DNA from 3 places in the Actinoallomurus acanthiterrae genome. Region 1 is predicted to be linked to each of the others. Evidence: riboswitches for the same ligand, from Rfam matches in the RefSeq annotation. Region 1 holds a riboswitch; each other region holds the start of a gene.
What was found. A riboswitch is a leader RNA that binds a small molecule or an ion and turns the genes downstream of it on or off. The one in region 1 is predicted to bind thiamine pyrophosphate.
Positions count from the first base shown of each region.

Region 2: linked by a shared signal. The riboswitch ahead of ACYVF7_RS58835 (purine-cytosine permease family protein) and the one ahead of thiC (phosphomethylpyrimidine synthase ThiC) in region 1 are both predicted to bind thiamine pyrophosphate.
Region 3: linked by a shared signal. The riboswitch ahead of tenA (thiaminase II) and the one ahead of thiC (phosphomethylpyrimidine synthase ThiC) in region 1 are both predicted to bind thiamine pyrophosphate.

Region 1 covers NZ_BAAHCO010000001.1:4,719,672-4,726,927, forward strand. The annotation lists gene ACYVF7_RS22680 (MCE family protein) at 1-352, opposite strand, end outside; gene ACYVF7_RS22685 (acyl-CoA dehydrogenase family protein) at 603-1,832, shown strand; TPP riboswitch at 2,023-2,137, shown strand; gene thiC (phosphomethylpyrimidine synthase ThiC) at 2,126-3,733, shown strand; gene ACYVF7_RS22695 (MFS transporter) at 3,908-4,477, opposite strand; gene ACYVF7_RS22700 (isocitrate lyase/PEP mutase family protein) at 4,565-5,290, shown strand; gene ACYVF7_RS22705 (3-isopropylmalate dehydratase large subunit) at 5,281-6,528, shown strand; gene ACYVF7_RS22710 (LeuD/DmdB family oxidoreductase small subunit) at 6,528-7,073, shown strand.
Region 2 covers NZ_BAAHCO010000001.1:12,455,056-12,462,311, forward strand. The annotation lists gene ACYVF7_RS58815 (arginine deiminase) at 1-270, shown strand, start outside; gene ACYVF7_RS58820 (MarR family winged helix-turn-helix transcriptional regulator) at 323-799, opposite strand; gene ACYVF7_RS58825 (ATP-binding protein) at 885-1,355, opposite strand; gene ACYVF7_RS58830 (sensor histidine kinase) at 1,527-3,392, opposite strand; gene ACYVF7_RS58835 (purine-cytosine permease family protein) at 3,710-5,038, opposite strand; TPP riboswitch at 5,029-5,144, opposite strand; gene ACYVF7_RS58840 (rhodanese-like domain-containing protein) at 5,170-5,508, opposite strand; gene ACYVF7_RS58845 (SSI family serine proteinase inhibitor) at 5,551-6,054, shown strand; gene ACYVF7_RS58850 (Fpg/Nei family DNA glycosylase) at 6,326-7,186, opposite strand.
Region 3 covers NZ_BAAHCO010000001.1:7,772,166-7,779,421, forward strand. The annotation lists gene ACYVF7_RS36645 (PhzF family phenazine biosynthesis protein) at 1-267, opposite strand, end outside; gene ACYVF7_RS36650 (hypothetical protein) at 292-1,356, opposite strand; gene ACYVF7_RS36655 (GNAT family N-acetyltransferase) at 1,667-2,113, shown strand; TPP riboswitch at 2,215-2,313, shown strand; gene tenA (thiaminase II) at 2,367-3,047, shown strand; gene ACYVF7_RS36665 (LamG domain-containing protein) at 3,062-4,825, opposite strand; gene ACYVF7_RS36670 (hypothetical protein) at 5,277-7,256, shown strand, end outside.

The DNA of each region.
Region 1 (7,256 bases):
CCGGCGTGAACTGGATGTACCGGTCGGCGACCAGCGACGGAACGATGATGACGGCCTGGGCGTTCGCGGGGATCTTGCGCTTGGCGTCGTACGCCATCCCGATCTCGACCATGTTGCCCTTGGGCGTCACGCTGGTGACCTTGCCGACCTTCACGCCGAGCACGCGGACCTCGGTGCCGCGGTAGACACCGGTGGCGCGCTCGAAGTAGGCGGTGACGTGCGTCTGCTCGCCACTGGGCCAGAAGACGGCGGCAAGCGCGGCGACCAGGACGACGGCCAGGACGGCCGCGCCGAAGGCGAGCACTCGGGTGGGGCGGGCGTCCCGACGGCGGGGGGAACCGGGCAGACCCACTCAGACTCCCGTTCTATCGGGCGACCAGGGCCACGGGGGCAGATTGCGAAATAAGTTACCTCTTACCTCGTACAGACGGTACCGCTTGTTACAGCCTCGTGACTCTCATGGCACGAAGTCAATCTCCTTCCGGGCGTAATGTGACACTTGCCACCCTGTTACCGCCGGTAGCACTCCGGCCGCTAGGGTGAGCTGGACAACGGGTCCAATAGCGTGCCCGCCGCCCGGGCCGGCCGTGAACGGAGGAAACATGTCGGACGACGGCGCCCCGGCCTTCTCACTCGAGCTGAACGAGGATGTACGGGCGGTCCAGGAGTGGGTCCACGAGTTCGCCAGAGACGTCATCCGCCCCGCCGGCCAGGAGTGGGACGAGCGCGAGGAGACGCCCTGGCCGATCCTCCAGGAGGCGGCCAAGATCGGGCTGTACTCCCTCGACTTCTTCGCCGAGCAGTGGATGGAGCCGTCCGGCCTCGGCATCCCGGTCGCGTTCGAGGAGCTGTTCTGGGGAGACGGCGGCATCGGCTTGTCCCTCGTCGGCTCCGGCCTGGCGGCCGTGTCCGTCGCCGCCACCGGCCTGCCCGAGCAGATCGGCGAGTGGATCCCGCAGATGTTCGGCACCGCCGACGACATCAAACTCGGCGCGTTCTGCGCCTCAGAACCCGACGCCGGCTCCGACGTCGGCTCGATCCGCACCCGGGCGGAGTACGACGAGGCCAAGGACGAGTGGGTGATCAACGGCACCAAGACGTGGGCCACGAACGGCGGCATCGCCAACGTTCACGTCGTCGTCGCCTCCGTCGACCCCGAGCTCGGCACCCGCGGCCAGGCCAACTTCATCGTGCCGCCCGGCAACCCCGGCCTGTCCCAGGGCCAGAAGTTCAAGAAGCACGGCATCCGCGCCTCCCACACCGCCGAAGTCATCCTCGACAACGTGCGCGTGCCGGGCTCCTGCCTCGTCGGCGGCAAGGACCGGCTCGACGAGCGACTCGCCCGCGTCCGCGAGGGCAAGCGCGCCGCCGGCCAGGCCGCCCTGCGCACCTTCGAGGCCTCCCGCCCCACCGTCGGCGCCATGGCCGTCGGCATCGCCCGCGCGGCGTACGAATACGCCGTCGACTACGCCCGCGAGCGCGAGCAGTTCGGCAAGAAGATCGGTGACTTCCAGGCCGTCGCCTTCAAACTCGCCGACATGAAGACCCAGATCGACGCCTCCCGCCTCCTCGTCTGGCGCGCCGCCTGGATGGCGCGCAACGGCAAGGAGTTCGCCAGCGCCGAAGGCTCGATGGCCAAACTCCACGCCGGCGAGACCGCCGTACGAGTCACCGAGGAGGCCATCCAGATCCTCGGCGGCAACGGCTACACCCGCGACTATCCCGTCGAGCGCTGGCACCGCGATAGCAAGATATTCACCATCTTCGAGGGCACGTCGGAGATCCAGCGCCTCGTCATCGGCCGCACGGTCACCGGATTGCCGGTCCGCTAGCGTTTCCGCAGGTCAGGCGCATTGCGAGTGGCTGTCTGTGCTGGGTTTGATCACGTTGCACGGTGATCAGCGATTGCTTGTCAGACCCCATCGTTTCCTGTCGGTTAGCAATCCGCGGACCGTACAACCGCAACGTCGTTACTTCATGACCCGGGGTTGCGGCGAGGAGGCCGTTTCGGGTTAGGGTCGGCACGACGAACGCGGGAGCCCGGCGCACCGGGCTGAGAGGGCGGCTGACGCGGCCACCGACCGCTAGAACCTGACCGGGTAATGCCGGCGTAGGGAGTTGTTCGATGGCCTCACATGCCCGTAAGACCTATCTCACCGGCTCGCAGCCGGACATCCGGGTGCCGATGCGCGAGGTGCACCTCACCAACGGCTCTGTGGTCGTGCTCTATGACACTTCAGGGCCGTACACCGATCCGGGATACGTCGCCGACCTGAACCGTGGCCTGCCGAAGTTGCGAACCGCGTGGCGTTCCCCCGGCACCGAGCGAGCCGGCGGCATCACCCAACGAGCACGCGCCCGGCGCGGCGAGATCACCCCGGAGATGGAGTTCGTCGCCGTGCGCGAGGGCGTCACTCCCGAGTTCGTGCAGGACGAACTGGCCCGTGGCCGGGCGGTCCTGCCCGCCAACGTGAACCACCCGGAGAGCGAGCCGATGATCATCGGCCGGAACTTCCTGGTGAAGATCAACGCCAACATCGGCAACTCGGCCGTCGGCTCCTCGATCGACGAAGAGGTCGAGAAGATGCGCTGGGCGACCCGCTGGGGCGCTGACACGATCATGGATCTGTCGACGGGCCGGCGGATCCACGAGACCCGCGAGTGGATCCTTCGTAACTCTCCGGTGCCGGTCGGCACTGTTCCGATTTACCAGGCGCTGGAAAAGGTCGGCGGCCGGCCGGAGGCACTGTCGTGGGAGGTCTTCCGTGACACGGTGATCGAACAGTGTGAACAAGGCGTGGACTACATGACCGTGCACGCCGGCGTCCGGCTGGCGCACGTGCCGCTGACGGCCCGCCGCAAGACGGGAATCGTCTCACGCGGCGGGTCGATCCTCGCTGCCTGGTGCCTCGCCCACCACGAGGAGAACTTCATCTACACCCACTTCGGTGAGTTGTGTGAGATCTTCGCTTCCTATGACGTGACCTTCTCTCTCGGCGACGGGCTGCGGCCCGGCTCCATCTATGACGCCAACGATGAAGCGCAGCTCGCGGAGTTGCGGACGCTGGGAGAATTGACGAACGTCGCGTGGGAGTACGACTGCCAGGTGATGATCGAAGGGCCCGGCCACGTTCCCATGCATAAGATCAAGGAGAACGTCGACCTGCAGATGGAACTGTGCTCCGAGGCGCCGTTCTACACGCTGGGACCACTGACCACCGACATCGCGCCCGGCTACGACCACATCACCTCGGCCATCGGCGCGGCGATGATCGGCTGGTATGGCACCGCGATGCTGTGCTACGTCACGCCGAAAGAACACCTGGGCCTTCCTGATCGCGACGACGTGAAGGCGGGTGTGATCGCCTACAAGATCGCAGCGCATGCCGCCGATCTGGCCAAGGGACATCCCGGAGCGCAGGCATGGGATGACGCGTTGTCCGACGCTCGCTTCGACTTCCGGTGGGAGGATCAGTTCAACCTCTCCCTCGACCCGGACACCGCGCGGTCATTCCATGATGAGACCCTCCCTGCCGCACCGGCGAAGACCGCGCATTTCTGCTCGATGTGCGGTCCGCACTTCTGCTCCATGAAGATCACCCGAGATGTGCGTGCCTACGCTGAAGAGCACGGCATGCCCGAAAGTGAAGCTCTGACCGCCGGAATGCGGGAGAAGGCCGAGGAGTTCGCCCAACGAGGCGGCCGCATCTACCTGCCCTTGACGGAGGGATAAGGCACACTTCTCGGAGCGAGACCGTCAGCAACCGGCCGCGACACCGAATGGCCCGACGTTGAACCAATGTGCGGGAGGGTCGGGCTTGAGCGGCATGGCATCTGCGCCCGGAGTCGCATTGCGTTCCAGCGGGAAGTCTCAGGGCGCGGCGGCCACCCTCCGCCGGCTCGGCGATCAGATGGCCTCCAGCCGGACGTCGTTGGTCTTGGGGCCGAGAAGGGCGACGCTGAGGCTCATCAGAGTGATCAGCGCCGCGCACAGAAGGTACAGCGCCGCAGCCCCTAGTGCGTACAGTGCGGTCAGGGATACGAACGGCAGGACCGCCGCCACGAGGCGGGAGAGTGCGTAGGAACGGCCGATGACGGTGCTGCGGACGGCTGTGGGGAACAGTTCCGCGCTGTAGGTTCGGGAAACCGTCGCCTGGATGACACTGAGCAGCGCGGTGAGCGTGCCGGCGACGACCACGAGCCACCCGCTGCTCGCCATGCCGAACACCGTGCCCACGACGGCGACGCCCATGGACGAGACGATCGTCAGGGTACGGCGCTGGACGCGGTCGGCGATCGGCATGAGCAGGAGCGACCCGATTGGGTAGCCGAGCGCGGTCAGTGCCGTGTAGCCGAGGGAGTGCGCGACATCGAAGCCCTTGTGCAGCAGCACGAGCGGCGCGATGGAGGCGAACCCGTAAAATCCGACCGGGCCGAGCGTCTGGATCAGGCAGGCCAGGACCGTCCGCCCGAGCATCGGCGGGCGCGACAGCCGGGGCCGCGCCGAAAGCGCCGGCCCGCCCGGCGCGTCGTCGGCCTTCTCCCGCCGCGGTTCGAGCGGCGCGTGGCGACGTTCCGGGCGCGGCAGAGCGAGATGGCCGAGCGGGCCCGCATGATCACCGGCGTGCTCGGCGACGTCCCGCTGATCGCCGACGCCGACACCGGGTACGGCGCGCCGCTCAACGTCGTGCGCACCGTCCGCCAGCTCGAACGCGCCGGAGTCGCTGCCCTGCACCTGGAGGACCAGGCGTTTCCCAAGCGCTGCGGCCACCTGCCAGACAAGGAGCTGATCGGGGCCGGGGGGTACCTCGCGAAACTCCGGGCCGCCCTCGACGCCCGCACGGATGACGACCTGGTGATCATCGCCCGTACGGACGCGCGCGGGCCACTCGGCCTCGACGCGGCGATCGAACGGGCGAACCACTATGCGGAGGCCGGCGCGGACATGATCTTCGTCGAGGCGCCGGAGAGCCTCGCCGAGATCGAACGAATCGCCCGCGAGGTCGACGCCCCGTTGCTGATCAACATGGTGCAGGGCGGGCTCACTTCCGACACTCCCGCCGAGCGGCTCGCCGCGCTCGGCTACCGGATCGCCATCCATCCCGGAGCGGCGCTCGGCGCCGGCACCGCCGCGATGCTGTCCTCGCTGGCCGCTTTGCGTGGCATCGACCCCGGGCCGCTCGTGCCCGCCGGTCCGGAGGGCTTCTTCGAACTCCTCGGCCTGCGCGACTGGTCCATCCTCGGCGAGCGTTACCGCGACCGGCACGAAGGAGAAGCCGCATGGGCATGACCATGATCGAGAAGATCCTCGCCAGGTCGGCCGGCCTGGACCGCGTCCGCACCGGGCAGACCGTCGTATGCGATGTGGACATGACCGTCCTCATCGACCTGCAGTTCGCCACGGCCTGGGTGCAGCCGCTGCGCATCGCCGACCCCGAGAAGGTCGCGGTCGTCATGGACCACGCCGTGCCTGCGCCGACCGTGCACGACGCCGCTGCCGGCCCGCGGGCGCGCCGGTTCGCCGAGGACTTCGACATCACCAGGTTCTTCGACATCGGACGGCACGGCATCTGCCACCAGGTGATCGCCGAGAACGGCCTGGCCCGGCCAGGCGAGGTCCTCGCCTGCACCGACTCGCACACCTGCGCCGCCGGCGCCTACAACGCCGTCGCCCAGGGCCTGGGCCCCGCCGAGGTCTACTCCATCCTCTGCACCGGCAAGACCTGGTTCTCCGTCGCGCCGACGATCCGGTACGAACTCGTCGGCGAGAAGCCCAGTGCCGTCAGCGGCAAGGACGTCTTCCTTCACATCGCCGGCGTCTACGGCGACGCCACGAACCACAACCTCGAGTACGGCGGCCCCGGCCTCGCCTCTCTTCCGATGAGCGACCGCCGTACGATCGCCACCCAGGGCGCGGAGATCTCCGCGGATTTCTCCACCTTCGGCGTCGACGACGTCTGCCGGACGTTCCTCGACGAGCACACCGACCGCCCGTACACCCCGGCCGCCCCCGACCCCGACGCCTCCTACGCCGACATCCGCGAGATCGACCTGTCGGCGCTCGAACCGTACGTCGCGCGGCCCGGGACGGTCAGCGGCAACGCCGTGCCCGTCTCGCGGGTGGAGCGGCGGAAGGTCGACCAATGCTTCATCGGCTCCTGCGCCAACGGCCAGCTCGACGACCTGCGCGTCGCCGCCGAGGTGCTGCGCGGGCGCCAGGTCGCGCCGGGCGTGCGGCTGCTGGTCACCCCGGCGTCCCAACAGGTGTACCGCGACGCGGTCCGGCTGGGCTACGTCCAGGCGCTCGCCGACGCCGGCGCGGTGGTCACCAACTCCACCTGCGGTGCCTGTTTCGGTTACCACATGGGAGTCATCGCCGAAGGCGAGGTCTGCCTGACCGCGAGCACCCGCAACTTCAAGGGCCGCATGGGCAGCCCGGACGCCGAGATCTACATGGCGTCCCCGGCGACCGTCGCCGCCTCCGCGCTCACCGGGCGCATCACCGACCCCAGAACGGAGATGTCCTGATGAAGGAAGAGTTCGAAGGCCGCGTATGGGTGGTCGGCGACTCCGTCACCACCGACGCCATGTATCCCGCCTTCGCAATGAAGCTCCCCGCCCCCGAGGCCGCCAGGCACGTGTTCTACGAGCTGCGCTCCGGCTGGACCGACGAGGTCCGGCCCGGCGACATCCTGGTCGCCGGGCGCAACTTCGGCCTCGGCTCCTCCCGCCCAGTCCCCACGCTGTTCAAGGAACTGGGCGTGCAGGCGCTGGTCGCCGAGGAGTTCAACTCGCTCTTCCTGCGCAACTGCGTCAACCTCGGGCTGCCCGCTCTCACCGTCCCGCGCGCCGTGGAGACGTTCCGCGACGGCGACGTCGCGCACCTGCACATCGCGGAGGGGTGGTGCGAGAACGCCACGACCGGCGTCCGCCTGGCTGCCGAGCCGCTGCCCGGCCTGGTGCTCGACATCCTTGCCGCCGGCGGCATCCTGCCCAGGCTGGTCCGCGAGGGCTATGTGCCCGCCGACGCGCTGTCGCAGGGCGTTCGCGCCGCCGCGGGAGGCCGCGCCTGAGCTCATGGGTCCAGACATGTCGACACGAACTGCTCGACCGGACGCTGATCTGGAACCAGCACCACCTGCTGCGCGCACTGGGTGAGTTCGAAGCCTTCTACAACACCCATCGACCCACCAAGGCATCACGAACGCCCGCCCGCTGCGTCCGCTACCACCGCCGATCACCGCCCCAGACCGAAT
Region 2 (7,256 bases), 7.7 Mb from region 1:
GCCGCCGCCGAGGCGATGGGCATCGACCGGCTTCGAGTGATCGACACCGGTCTCGACCCCGTCACCGCCGAACGCGAGCAGTGGGACGACGGCAACAACACCCTGGCGATCGGTCCGCGCATGGCGGTCGCGTACGAGCGCAACGTCGAGACCAACGCGCGCCTCGAGGCGGCGGGCATCGAGGTCATCCGGATCCAGGGCAGCGAGCTGGGCAGCGGCCGGGGCGGCCCGCGCTGCATGTCCTGCCCGATCCTCCGCGACCCGGTGTAGCGGACCCGGGGTAACCGACCTCGGGTAACGGACCTGCGGTAACCGACCCGCGCTAGCTCCCGGCGTGCTCCTCGAGGGTGCGCTTCAACTGCCGTTCGTAGAGCTCCCGGGAGCGGCGCAGGAAGCCGGCGAGTACTTCGAGGTCGGCCTCGGCGTACTCCCGCATGAGGGCGTCGCCTTCGGTGGCGAACGGGCCGTACAGCCGCCACGCCTTCTCGCGGGCGGCATCGGTGATCGTGACCAGCACCTTGCGCCGGTCGCCGGGGTCGGGCGAACGTGTCGCATAGCCGAGGCGCTCCAGCCGGTCGAGCATCGCCGTGACGCTGCCGGTGGTCAGGCCGAGCTCGGGCCCGATGCGGCCGGGGGTCAGCGCGTCGTGCCGCATGAGAAGCTCGAGGCAGCGCAGGTCCGTACGGTTGACGCCGAGGACCCGTGCGGCGGCCTCGTCGTAGGCGTCGACGGCCGCCTGCATCGCCTGCATCTCCTCGCCGACGGCCCGCCGGAGATCATCACTGGGTTCTCTCGACATCCAAGCCCCAATTCGTCTTGAACGCCAAGATACATGGTGGACGAGAGAGCACGGCGCCTCTCCTGCCGTCGTCGCCGCGAACCGCTCAGAAGGAGGGATCGAAGGCGATCTTCAGCGGGTGGATCCCCGGCAGGGGGTGGCCGTTGGCCGGCTGGGTGACCCGGAGGCTCGCCCAGACGGTGGTGCCGTCGTCCTCATGGGAGACGCCCCAGCCCTCCGAGAGCGTCTCGACGATGCTGAGACCGCGGCCGCCGAGCGAGGACAGGGCGGCACGCGTCCGCCGCGGCTCGGTCATCGAGCCACCGTCACTGACGGCCAGTTGGATGAGGTCGCCGTCACGGCTCCAGGACACCCGGATGTCGCCGGACGGCAGGGGGCGTGCGTGACGTAGCGCATTGCTGATGAGCTCGCTGATGATGACGGCCGCGTCGTCCGCGACCTCCTCGTACACACCGGACGCGAGCAGGTCGGCGCACAGGCGCTTTCGCACGCCCGAGACGCTGGACGGCGCATGTGGCAGGAACACGACGCTCGACACCCTCACCTCCCCGGGCACTGGCTCCCGGATACTCCCCGTTACGTGGTCACCCCGGTTACAACCGAAATGCCCGCTTAAAAAACCTGGAAACCGCGCCACAGGAATCTGTTACCAACACCACGTGTAACTGTGACCTCCGCCACGCTGCGAAGATCAGCCCATTTGAGCGGTATGCACCAGTATGACCTGTCACACAGAGTCACCAAATCGGGGGAGGGTGAAGCGCATGGAGGTGCCTCCCAGCCCGTCCGCGCGCGGGTGCGCGGAGACGTCGCCCTGCTGCGCGCGGGCCAGCCGGCGCACGATGTACAGCCCCAGTCCGAGGCCCCCGAAACGGCGGCGGTCCCCCGCCTCGCCCTGCACGAAACGCTCGAAGACGCGCTCGCGATCGCCGGCGGCGATCCCGATCCCGTCGTCCTCCACCGTCACGACGATGGCGTCGCCGTCGACGTCCGCACGGACCGTGATGACGCCGCCTTCCGGTGAGTACTTCACCGCGTTCTCCAGCAGCTGGCCGACGATGATGTCCGTCGCCATGGAGTCACCGAGGGCCGACGGCAGGTCCTCGGCGATCTCCAGCTCGACCAGGTGACGCTCGGACACGCCGCGGAAGCCGTACGCCGCGCCGCGCAGCAGCCGCCCCAGGTCGAACGGCTCACTGGTGACGCTCAGCCCGTTCGGCACCGCGCGGGAGTACAGCAGGTTGTCGACGAGACGGCCGAGGGCGTCCGCGCGGTCGGCGATCGTCGCGACCGCGCGCCGCCGGTCGGCCTCCTCGAGCTTCTCCCACCGGTCGACCAGCGTCTTGGCGAACCCCTGCACGACCGTGATCGGCGTGCGCAGCTCGTGGCTGGTCATGGACAGGAAGAGGTCCTTGGCCGCTTCGAGGGACTTGGCCTCGGTGACGTCACGGAAGTCGACGACCACCTCGTCGTGGCCCTCGATCGCGGTGTGCAGGACGTTCAGCCAGGTGCCGGACTCCAGCTGGATCGTCGACTCGCCGCCCGGAGCGGGCAGCGCGAACGGCAGCGGCCGGCCGATGACGTCCTCGGAGGCCAGGCCGGTGATCGCGTGCGCCGCGGGATTCCACCGCTGGACGACGCCGTCGCGGTCGAGCACCGCGATGCCGTCCGCGCTGGCCTCGATCACCGCCCGCTCGTGCCTGCGCTGCCGGACCACCTCGGCGTAGTTCATGGCGTTGCCGAGGACGACGCCGGCGTGCCCGGCGAACAGCTCGAGGAGCTCCAGCTCGATGTGGCCCGCCTTGCGCCGGGAGAACAGGGCGTACAACGCGCCGTACGGGCTGCCCTGGATGTTCGAGATGCCCACGGCGATCGTGTGCAGGCCGTCGAGCTCGGACCAGATCAGGTCGCTGAGGCTGCGCGTGTCGGCCGTGGCCAGCATGACGGTACGGCCGGAGCGCAGCAGCTCGCCGACGAGGCTGGAGCGGAGGTCGGCGGTCGCCCCGCGCAGCCGCCGGGGCAGCCCGGTCATACTGACCAGCCGCAGGGTGTTGGTGGCCTGCTCGATGACGACGAAGCCGGCGGCGTCCGCGCCGGTGAGCTCGATGAGACCCGACGTGACCCGGTCGAGGACCGCCGGGAGCTCCAGCTCGGTGTTGAGGTCGGCCACCACGTCGTTGAGCCGCCGCACGAGACGGATGCGCTCGGCGGTCTGGTGCTGAACGGCCTCGTCCTCCCGCACCGGGCGGTAGAGACCGATCCAGCCGAGGAACTCACCGTCCTCGCCGCGCATGGCGCTGGCGACCGCCCGCGTGTCGATCAGCCGGCCGTCGCGGTGCAGCCGCCGGGTGAGGAACGAGATGTGGCCGCCCTCGCGGACGCGTTCGAGCACGGCGCGGTGCTCCGCGGTGTGCTCCTCGGGGACGACGCGCAGCGGCCGGCCCAGCACCTCTTCCGCGGTCCAGCCGAACATCCGCTCGGCCGCGGGGTTCCACAGCCGTACGGTCAGGTCGGCCCCCAACGCGATCATCGCGTCGGCGGAGGATGCCACCGCCGCCCGCATCATCGCGTCAGACGAGCTCACGCGGCCCATAGTGCCACCCGCGTCACGTCCCTATGCGAAGGTCAGCACCAATCCGCACTTGCGGCATCGTTTCTGGTTGGGCGCGGTCTGCACCCAGTCGTGATCACACTGCGCCATCGTGATCGCCTCCCGCCACTCCGTACCCCCATCATGACGGGCGCGACGACGCCGTGACGTGCGATTCAGCGTTCTTCCCCGACCGGCTCGCCCCGACCGGCTCACCCCGCGACCAACCGACCCCGACCGACCTCCCGGCCGACCCCGACCGACCTCACGGCCAACCCCGACCGACCTCACGGCCAACCCCGACCGATCTCCCGGCTGTTTCACCGGCGAATGAGACCGATCGCGCCGGTGACCGCCGCCGCGACGGCGAAGGACAGGAGCGAGGCGCTCATCCAGTCCGCCGGAGTGAAGTGCAGCGCGCTCTGCGCGTGCGTCCACATCCGCGACCACCACCCGACCTGACCGGGGTTGATGAGCTGGTACGTCGCGATGCCCGCCACCCACGCGACGACCATCCCCCAGCGGGCGGGCGCACGGTCGGAGACGTTCCAGCCGCGCCGTCCGGTGAAGCAGAAGAAGTCCACGGCCAGCACGCCGAGCATCGGCACGAACACCGACCCGATCAGCGTGAGGAAGCCCGAGTAGTTGTCCATGTTCAGGACGAGGGCGAGCAGCGTCGTGAGGGCGCCCAGGGTGACGGTGAGCAGCCGCCGGTCCACGCGGGGCACGAGGTTCTGGATCGAGACCGCGGTCGAGTAGACGTTCGCGAACGACTGGTCGACCTCGCGCAGGACGAACACCGCGAAGAACAGCGTGCCGAGGGCGACGTGCTGGAACGGCCCGAACACCTTGGACGAGTCGCCGGCGACCAGGGCGAGCGCCAGCAGGCCCAGGACGTACGCGACGACCTGCGTCAGCCCGTACGCCACGCTCGCGGCGCCGAACGACGCCCGCTCGGAGCGGGAGTGCCGCGTGTAGTCGGCCGCCATGGGCACCCAGGAGATGGAGACGGCCAGCGCGGCGTCCGCGCCGATCCAGAAGTGGCTCCACGACCCGTGGGTGAGGTTCGGCAGGGGCTGACGGACGAGTTGCACGTAGAAGTAGGCGAGGGCCAGGACGACCGCCGCGGTGACGTACCGGCGCAGGACCCGGACGGAGCCGAGCGGCCAGATGGTCAGCACGGTCGTGACCACGCCCGCGACGATGACGTACGCCCAGTGCGGGCCGCCGCCGACGAGTTCCTTCGCCGCGCCCGCGATCGTGACCAGCTCGAAGGTGCCCCAGCCGATCATCTGCAGGATGTTCATCACGGTGGGGACGTACGAGAGGCGCGTCCCGAACAGGCCGCGCAGCATCATCATCGCGGGGACGCCGGCGCGGGTGCCGGACACGGCCGCCAGCCCGAGCATGATCCCGCCGATCGCGGTGCCGACGACCATGGCGACGATCCCGCCGACGATGGGCAGCCGGGGGTTGCCTTGGGCGTCCGGGGCGAGCACCGAGTAGGCGCCGGAGAAGGCGAGGAGGCTCACGCCCAGGTTGGCCCAGAAGGCGCTCTGGTCCCAGAAGCTGAGGACCCTGGGGGCGGGCTGGTCGAGGGTGTACGGGGCCTCGTTGTCGAGTGGACGTTCGTCGACGGCAGTGCTCAAGGCACACTCCCTACGCCGGCATTACCCGGTCAGGTTCGAGCGGTCGGCGGCACTGCGTAGCCGCCCTCTCAGCCCGGTCGTCGCCCGAGCTCCCGCGAGGTCTGAACTTTTCCGCCGTTAATGTACCTCGGTCAGGCGACGTATGGCTCGCTGCCCGATTCACTGACCATCGGACGGCCCGCCGCGACCCAGGCGTGCATGCCGCCCGAGACGTTCGCGGTCTTCCAGCCGGCGTTGTTGAACGCCGCGACCACCGACGCCGACCGGGCCCCCGACCGGCAGATGACGAAGACGTCATCGCCGGTGGGCACCTCGGACGCGCGGGCGCCGAGCTGACTGAGGGGGATGTGGATCGCGCGAGGCGCGTGCCCGGCCTGCCATTCGTCCAGTTCGCGCACGTCCAGGAGGTATGCGTCGTCCGGAACCTTGGCGACCTCAACCGCGGGAACCTGGTCCCTGAAAGCATTCACAAGTTAACGGAACCACGAGCCGACGCCCGGCGTCGAATCGTCATGAGGCAATCTCTAACCAGACTGGGACCAGCGGCCGTCGCCATCCCCGGCATCGCCGCCGCCGCCCTGTTGCTGGGCGGTTGCGGCAGCGGGCAGGACAACGCGACGGTCAAACCGAGCGGACCGTCCACCACTGGATCATCGGCCACGCCGGGGCCGGGGCAGGCGGGAAAGACCCGGCTGACCATCACCGTGCGCGAGTCGCAGACGTCGCAGCCCAAGACGCACACGCTCACCTGCGACCCCGTCGGCGGCGACCTGCCCAAGGCCAAGGAGGCGTGCGCGGCCCTCGCCACGGCGGGTGTGGCGGGCAAGGACCCGTTCGCGCCGACGCCGAAGAACGTCATGTGCACCCAGATCTACGGCGGCCCGGAGACGGCGACCGTCACCGGCACGTGGAACGGCAAGAAGGTCGACTCGACCTTCAGCCGTAAGAACGGCTGCGAGATCAAGCGGTGGGGCACCCTGGGCCTGCTGTTCGGCCCGCACCCGCCGGTCCGCTGAGCACGGACCTCCGACGCTCCGGCAGGGCCGCGGCCGTCCGCTGACACGGTCGACGGCGGCCCGCCTGGAGGGCTGACTCCGCTTCCTTACGGCAGCGGCCTGCCAGGAGAAGTGACCCCGCTTACGGCAGCGGCCTGCCAGGACGGCGGCCGCCCGCCGAGCACGGTCCACGGGGATCGCGCCATAGTGCCTTTCGCCCCCGGATGCGCCGCTCGCGTCGCCGTCGGCAGCGCGGACCAGGGCGGCGTCCATACCCGGGTGGACGCGCGGCTCACTTGAGCAGTCGGGACATCCGGCGGTCCGCCAGGGGCTTGCCGCCCGTCTGGCAGGTCGGGCAGTACTGCAGGGCGGAGTCCGCGAACGACACCTCTCTGATCGTGTCGCCGCACACCGGGCACTTCTGACCTGCCCGGCCGTGCACCCGCAGGCCCTCCTTCTTCTCGCCCTTGAGGTCCTTGGCCGCCAGGCCGCGGGAGCGCTCGACGGCATCGCCGAGCGTGCGGACGATCGCGTCGTACAGCGTCGCGACGTCCTCGTCCGTGAAGCTCGCCGCCAGCTTGAACGGCGACATCCGCGCCACGTGCAGGACCTCGTCGGAGTAGGCGTTACCGATGCCGGCGATCACGCTCTGGTCGCGCAGCAGTCCCTTGATCTGGGTGCGCCGGCCGTCGAGGATGCCCTTCAGCGTGTCCATGGTGAAGCCGTCGGCGAGCGGATCGGGGCCGAGCGACCGCACGCCCGGGACCTCCGCGGCGTCGCGTACGACGTAGACCGCGAGCCTCTTCTGGGTGCCCGCCTCGGTCAGATCGAACCCGGATCCGTCGTCGAGGTGCACCCGGAGGGCCAGCGGGCCCTTGCCCGGCCGAAGCGGCGCCGACGGCAACGCGTCCTTCCAGCGCAGCCAGCCCGCCCGGGCCAGGTGGATGACCAGGTGCACGCCGTCGACGTCCAGGTCGATGAACTTGCCGTGGCGCGCGACCCCGGTGATGGTCAGGCCGTTCAGCGCGGTGATCGGCGGATCGTACGTCTTCAGCGATGAGATGGCGGCCACGTCGATCCGCGCGATCGCCCGCCCGACGGCGTGCTCGCGCAGGAAGGCGGCGAGGGACTCCACCTCCGGCAGCTCCGGCATGGTCCCAGGGTACGGCTCCGTCCACAGGCTGTGGACGATCGCCGCAAGGCAGCCCAGGAGGACGTCGCCG
Region 3 (7,256 bases), 3.1 Mb from region 1:
GGTGATCAGCGCGGGTACGCCGAGCAGCCAGGCGGTGCCGACGCACGGATGCCCCGCGAACGGCATCCGCAGCGTCGGCGTGTAGATGTCGATGACGCCGCGCTCGGGGTCGTCGACGAACACCGTCTCGCTGAACCCCAGCTCTCGCGCGAAGGCCTGACGCTCGGCCTCCGAGGGGACGCCGGCCCCGTCGCGGACGACCCCGAGCTCGTTGCCGTGCCGGCCGTCAGGCCCGCAGAACACACGCAGTACGTCGTACTCGATCACCCGCGCAGTGAACCACACAGCCCCTCAGGACTCCGTCGGCCTCTGGACACCGACACCCGATGGCCGGCCCGTCAGCGACGATCCCGGGGCAGGAGCGCCGGACCTGAGGCGGCGGAGTTCCGTCGTGATGACCCAGGCGACGAGCAGGTCGATGGCCAGGTCGGACAGCGCCGCGAACTGGTTGATCGTGAACTTGAAGAACTGCCCGGCGAGGATGTCGAGCAGCACGGTGGCGTTGAACACCCGGAAGGCCGTCACGCGACCGCGGCGCAGCCGCCCCAGGCCGTACGCGCCCAGAGCGGTCGACACGACCGCGCAACAGGCAACGGCCGCGACCGCGCCTGTCTCCCGTTCTCCGGCGCTCGTCACAATGAAGTCGTCGGCGATCACTCCGGTGAGGGTCAGGGCCCCCTGTGCGACGAGGTAGCCGACGGCGACGCGGAGAACGACGCGGTGAGTGACCAGCCGCCCGACGACGGAACGGGCGCGGGCGACCGCCGTACGTACCGGGCGCGGGGCGGCAGGCCGCCGGTCGGGCGCCACCGCGAGGAGGTCTGACAGCGCGGCCCGAGCCTCATCGTCCACCTCCTCGATCAAACGCACCGCCGCGCGGCGTTCCTGCGGCGTCAGTCCCGAGGTGATCCCGGCCAGGGCAGCGGAGGCGGCGTTGGCCGTACGCTCGCGCGGGGTGAGCGATGTCCGTCCGCCGACCCACTGCGTGAGGATGACGAGCGCGGCGAAGGTGAGGTAGATGAGCCCGGCGGCCGGGCGGTAGAAGTAGCCGGTCTTGTTGACCAGCTTGCCGATCTCGTCGATGAACAGGCCGAAGCCCACGCCGCCCACCACCGTGGCCCACATCCGCGCCGACCGGCCGAGGAAGGCCACGGCGATGACCACGCCCGCCGCCATCAGCAGGCCGCCCCACAGGGCGTGGGCGATGTGCAGGTTCCCGCTGCCGACCTTGGGATAGCCGGCCTGCGCCAGACAGGCGCGGGTGACGAGCACGGTGGCGATCCCGGAGAGGACGAACCCCCGCAGATACGACGCCGCGTTCGCCGCCCGGACGAGCCCGAATCGGTGAATCGACACTCCGGTCTGTTCCCTCCGCATGGCCCGGTGATCGGAAGCGTGGACGCGGCGCCTCCCGATCTCTCCTCGACGGTTCACGCTACGGGCGCACCGGCACCCGAGACACTGCCGCCAGCCCCCGATCCGCACGTACGGACAGCCCCAGGTCCGACGCCGGGCCGTCACTGGTCCTTCGCTGCTGCCGTGAAGTGGCCGTGTCCCGGAGGATCGCAGCTCCCTACGCTCGGGCATGTGGGCCTGTCCTCGCCGACCAGGCCGTACGTAGGGAGCGTCCGTCGACGTTCGGCTTGCTCGACCCGGCAGGAGACCGATGATCACCATCCGCAAACTCGTTCCGTCCGACAGGGCCGCCTGGGAAGACCTGTTCCGCGGATACATCGACTTCTACGAGCGCGTGGAACCCGCCGAGATGTACGAGCAGGCGTGGCGCGAGTTCCTGGCGGACACGCGCATGCACGCCCTCGGCGCGACGCTGGACGGCCGGCTCGTCGGCATCGTGCACTTCCTCGCTCACGCCAGCACGTCGATTCCCAACGCCGACGTCTGCTACCTGCAGGACCTGTTCACCGCGCCGGAGGCCCGGGGCATGGGCGTGGGACGCGCCCTGATCGCGGCCGTGACCGACTGGGCCAAGACCCACGACTGCGCCCGGGTGTACTGGCACACCCACGAGTCGAACGCGACGGCGCGGCGCCTGTACGACCAGGTGGCCGAGAACCGTGGCTTCATCCAGTACCGGATCGACCTCCCACGCTAGGTGCGCGCGCTCAACGGGCGCCGACCGTCCGTACGTGAGCGCCACCGACCCGCAGGGCGGTGGCGGCGGGTGGTCATGACCGGCCGGTTGTTGTTACGGTCGGCGGTGACGCGGGGTGCCCGGGGCGTATCCGGGCTGAGATCACACCCGTCGAACCTGATCTAGTTCGGACTAGCGAAGGGACGTCACCGGTGACTCCTGGTGTTGCTCGAACGTCCTCGTCGCGCCGTCCGGTGACCGCTGAGAGGACCCGATGTTCTGCGACGACGTGTGGAAGCGCTCGGCCCGCCTGATCCGCGCGATCCACGAGCACCCGTTCAACACCGCCCTCAGCGCCGGCACGCTCGACCGTGAACGGTTCGCGTTCTACATCGTGCAGGACGCCCGCTACCTAGAGGCGTTCTCCCGGGCGCTCGCGGTCGCGTCCGCCCGGGCCACCGACACCGAGGACGCCGTCTTCTTCGCCGAGAGCGCGCACGCAGCGCTGGCGGCGGAGCGTACGCTGCACGCCGGCTACATCGAGGAGTTCGGACTGACCGCCGACGACCTGGCGGGCATCGACACCTCCCCCACTTGCCTCGGCTATTCGTCGTTCCTCCAGGCGACGGCCCTCGCCGACCCGTATCCGGTGCTCGCGGCGGCCGTGCTGCCGTGCTTCTGGGTGTATCAGGACGTCGGCAAGGCCCTGCTCGAGAACACGGCGGGCGTCGAGGACCACCCCTACCGCGCCTGGATCGCGACCTACTCCGACCCGGCCTTCGCCGAATCGACCGAACGCGCCAAGGACATCACCGACCGCCTGGCGGCGACGACCGACGCGGCCACACGAGAGAGCATGACCCGCGCCTTCTTCCGCGCTACCGAGTACGAGTGGATGTTCTGGGACAGCGCCTGGCGCCGCGAAACCTGGCCCACCTCACAGTGGCTCACCTGATTCGCGCTCCCCGTTCAGGAACCCATCGCGTTGATCTCGTCGTCCGTGAGGACGCCTGTGAACGCCTGAACGTCATCGATCCCACCTGGCCAGAAGTCGGTTGCGGCGCCTTTGGCCTTCGCCGCGCCGATGTCGAATCGGCCGCCCGCGTTCCAGGGCACTGCGATGGAGGTCTGCGCCGCACGATCGCCGTCCACGTACAGACGGATCTTTTTCGCCGCCGGGTCGTAGACGCCCACGAGGTGATGCCACTGCCCGTCGACCATGGCCGGATTCACGCTGTACGTGTCGGTGGACGTCGCGCCATCGGTGTCGGCCGCCGAGATTCCGAACGACCAGTAGCCGGTACCGTCGACCACCCGATAGCCGAGCCGGAAAGCGCTTCGGCGGGAACCGTTCTGCGCCAGCGCGGTCGCATCCCCACTGGGAGTCTTGGCGAGCCGAACCCACGCCGCGACCGTGAAACCGCTGTCCGTCCGAAGAACCGGGCCGGTCGTCACGGCGTGTTCCTTCTTCGCGTCGTCGAGGTCGAGCGCACCGCCGATCTTTCCGTCGGCGGTCCAGGCGTCGGCAGAGTTGAGCGTGGCATCGTGGGCGCGTCCGCTGGAGTCCGTGACGGTGGTTCCGGAACCACCGTCGCCGGGCCAGTACCCCTCCCGTACGACCGGCCGGTTCGCCAGATCCGCGATGCCACCGGTCGAGCCCTCGATGCCGTCGGGCTCGGTTCCGAACACGACACGGTCGTAGATTCGGACGTCGTCGAGATCGCCGTGGAAGGGGTTGCGGAAAGCGCTCTTCTCCAGGACCCTCCCGATCTGCAAGGCCCCCGTCGCGTCCCACGGCGAGGTGACCGACGCCCGGCCGGACTGCGGAGCGCCGTCGACGTAGAAAGTCAACTGTCGGCTCGGCGCGTCGTAAGCCCCTGCGAGGTGCGTCCACCTGTTCAGCCGGGCGGGCGCGTCCGCGACCACAGGCACCTCGACCGCGCCGTCGGCATCGGCCGAGTGCCGGCTGAACACCCAGGTCTTGTACGACGGCGAGTAATAGATCTGGAACCCACTGGCCCTACTGCCCGCCTGGCTCACCGCCGTCGAATAGTGGGTGGCATCGGCCAGTCGTGCCCATACGGATACGGTGAAGCTCTTGTCCGTGTGCACCGCGGACGACGCCGTGGCCGCGTGGTCACCGTTGCCGTTCAGACGGAGCGCCTGATCGACCCGGCCGGAGACTCCCGGCGTACCGCCGACCAACGTCGCGGTGTTGTGGCCCGCAGAATCGACCAGATCCGTGCCACGTGCCTCGTCGAGTTTCCACCGACTCACCGGGCCTGCGGGTGAAGCGAGGCGGAATTCGAAGATTCCGGGGTTGAGGCTACGGTTGTTCGCCTGGTCGTAGCTGAATACGTACAAGCGGTAGCTGATGTCCTGCGTGAAGGGCACGGTAAGGGTCACCTTCGCCGTGCCGTCGGCGTCGGCCGTCACGGACGGCGCGCCTCCGGCTCCGGCCTCCGTCTCGTCGTTCCACGCGTATTGGTACCTGGTCACGCCGGTGGCGCCGTTCGGGGCGAATGTGAACGTCGCCGTTCGCCCGATCGCGTCGTTGCTCTCTCCTGAGTCGAGATCCTTCAGGTCGGACGTGACACTGGGTGCCGACTCCGGCACGGACATGTGTACGCCGCTCGGCCTCGCGGTCACCGCCGCGTCGGCGGTGACGCCGTTCGCGACCGACAGCAGTGACATTGCCAGGACGACTCCGAGCACGCCCGTTGCCATCTTCATCACGCGCGAGACCCCCTGAAATGGAATGTAAATAAAACGCAAAGACCCGGACGGAACCTAACACCGGCAAGATCACACGAATAGCCGGCGCGATGTTACGTAAATCACACTCGGCTTCTCGCTATTCACTGGGACAACCGATGATCTGCCGTTATCCGCGCAGCCACTCCACAAGAAGGCCGTACGCGACCGAGTGTGGCCACATCGAGAGTTGCCGAAGCGGAACATAAAGCCCTCTTCCGACTACGAAGAGCAACGGCTTGGGAAACGAATCGCACAGCCGATTCGACCGAAGGACGCCCGCTCTACAACCCGTCCGGATGCCGGCGGAGGACGTCGGCGTCGAGTGCCCCCACATGACCGCTTTGCCCCGATAAGATTTGCGCAACGACGCTCTGGGTGGAGGTCGGGTTGGGGGTCGCCCTCGCGGCGATGGACGGGGAGGGTACGCGTGGCCGGGCAGAAGACGCCGGACGACGATCCGAACACAGAGACTCCGGCCGACGACGAGTGGTCTTCTCCTCCCCCGCCTCCGACCTGGGGGCCGGATCCGGCTCAGCCGCCACTGCCGCCCTGGGCCATGCCCGCCCCGCCGTCGTACGGCGCCGCGCCACCGGGCCTGCCCGGTTCGCCGCCGTACGAGCCGCCGCCGGAGAGCACTCCAGCACCACCGCCCTACGGCGCGCAGCAGGAGACCGAGGGGCCGACGCCGCGCGACGCGACGTGGCAGGAGCCGCCGGAAACCCAGGAATGGGCGCCGCAGCCGCAGGCCGACCCGTGGCGGATCCCGCCGCAGCCGGTCTGGGACCCTGCGGTGGACCCCTCCCCTACCGAGCCTCACCCCCCGTACGGCCCGGGTGAGCAGGAGCCGCCGCGCTTCCCCGCGTACGACGCGGGCGGAGGGGACCGGCCGGCCGCCCTGGACCTGCCGCCGTCCGCGACGGTGCCGCGGTCCACCCCGCGGCCGCCCGCCGTACCCGGACGCGACCCGTGGACCTCGGGTGAGAACACGACGGTCCGGTTCGACGAGCCGTGGCGCACGGAGACGCCTCGCCGGGCGGGGAGCCGGGTGCGTCTGCGACCGATCCTCATCGGCGTCGCGGGCGTCGTGGTGGCCGGTCTGGTCACCGGCGGGGTCTACGTTCTCACCGGTGACGGGAAGAGCTCGCCGAAGATGCCGGCCGCCCAGCTGGCGGCTCGGCTGTTCGCCCCCGATCCGCAGGCCAGGGCCGATGGGCGGGACCAGGAACTGCTCGGGGTCGCGTCGGCGGGCTCGGTCGTGGTCGCCATCGGCGGAGAGGCCGACACGGCGGACTATCGGGCGGAGTTCCTCGTCTCCACCGACGACGGGCGTACGTTCCGGCTCGGCGGCCTGAAGACGGCCGACGGAGCGGAGCCCGCGTACGGCGACGTCCCGCGGGTGGTCGCCGGTTCGGGCGGTGCCTGGGTCGCTCTCGGAAGCTCGCACACCGGGACGGCGGTATGGACCAGCCGGGACGGGAGCGCCTGGGTCCGGCAGCCCGACGTGGCGGGTGCGGCGTTCGGCCGCGATCGGATCGCCCGGGTCGCGAAGACGGCGAGTGGGTTCGTCGCCATCGGCGACACCTCGCAGAAGGGCGACTACAGCGACGCGGTGCCCGTCGTCTGGCTGTCTTCGGACGGCCGGAACTGGGAGCGGCTCGGCAACGACCAGCTCGGGATGTCCCTGTCCGGAGGGCCGCTGACCCTGGTCGACGTGGCCACAGTGGGCGACACCGCGCTCGTCTACGGCTGGACGACCGACGGCAAGGGCCAGGTCGTCAAGGACGCCGTGTGGCGGTCCGCCGACGGTGGCCGGTCCTGGACGCCGGTCGACGTGCCACACCCGAAGGGCACGGCCGGTCCGGGCGTCGCCATCACGGCCACCCCGTCCGGTTTCGTCGCCGGTCGTAACGCCAGTGGCAAGTCGGAGCGGTACGGCGTGATGATGACGTCCGCCGACGGCAAGCAGTGGCAGACCGCCGGCGAGATCCACCTGCCCGGCTACGGCGGTCTCCAGCGGCTGGCCGGATCCGACCGTGGCGTGGCCGCCCTCATCGGCGGCGACAAGAAGGTGCTGCTGGCGCGCAGTGCGGACGGACGATCCTGGCAGAACGCCGGTGAGGTGCCGGCGCTGGCGAGCGTCGCGATCCAAGGCATGGCCGTGACCGCCGGCGCGACGATCGTCGCCGGGCGCGAGAACGACGACGCCCAGGACGCCGACGCGGTGCTCGCGGTACGCGATCCCGTAGGGCAGGAGATCGCCGTCGATCCCACCCGGATCGCCGGAGCGGTCCAACCCGACCAGGCGTTGACGTCGGTCGCGACCGGGTCGCGGCTCAGCGTCGTCACGGGCAGCACGAACGGTGACGCCGCGGTCTGGACGTCGGCCGACGGCAGGCGATGGAGCCGC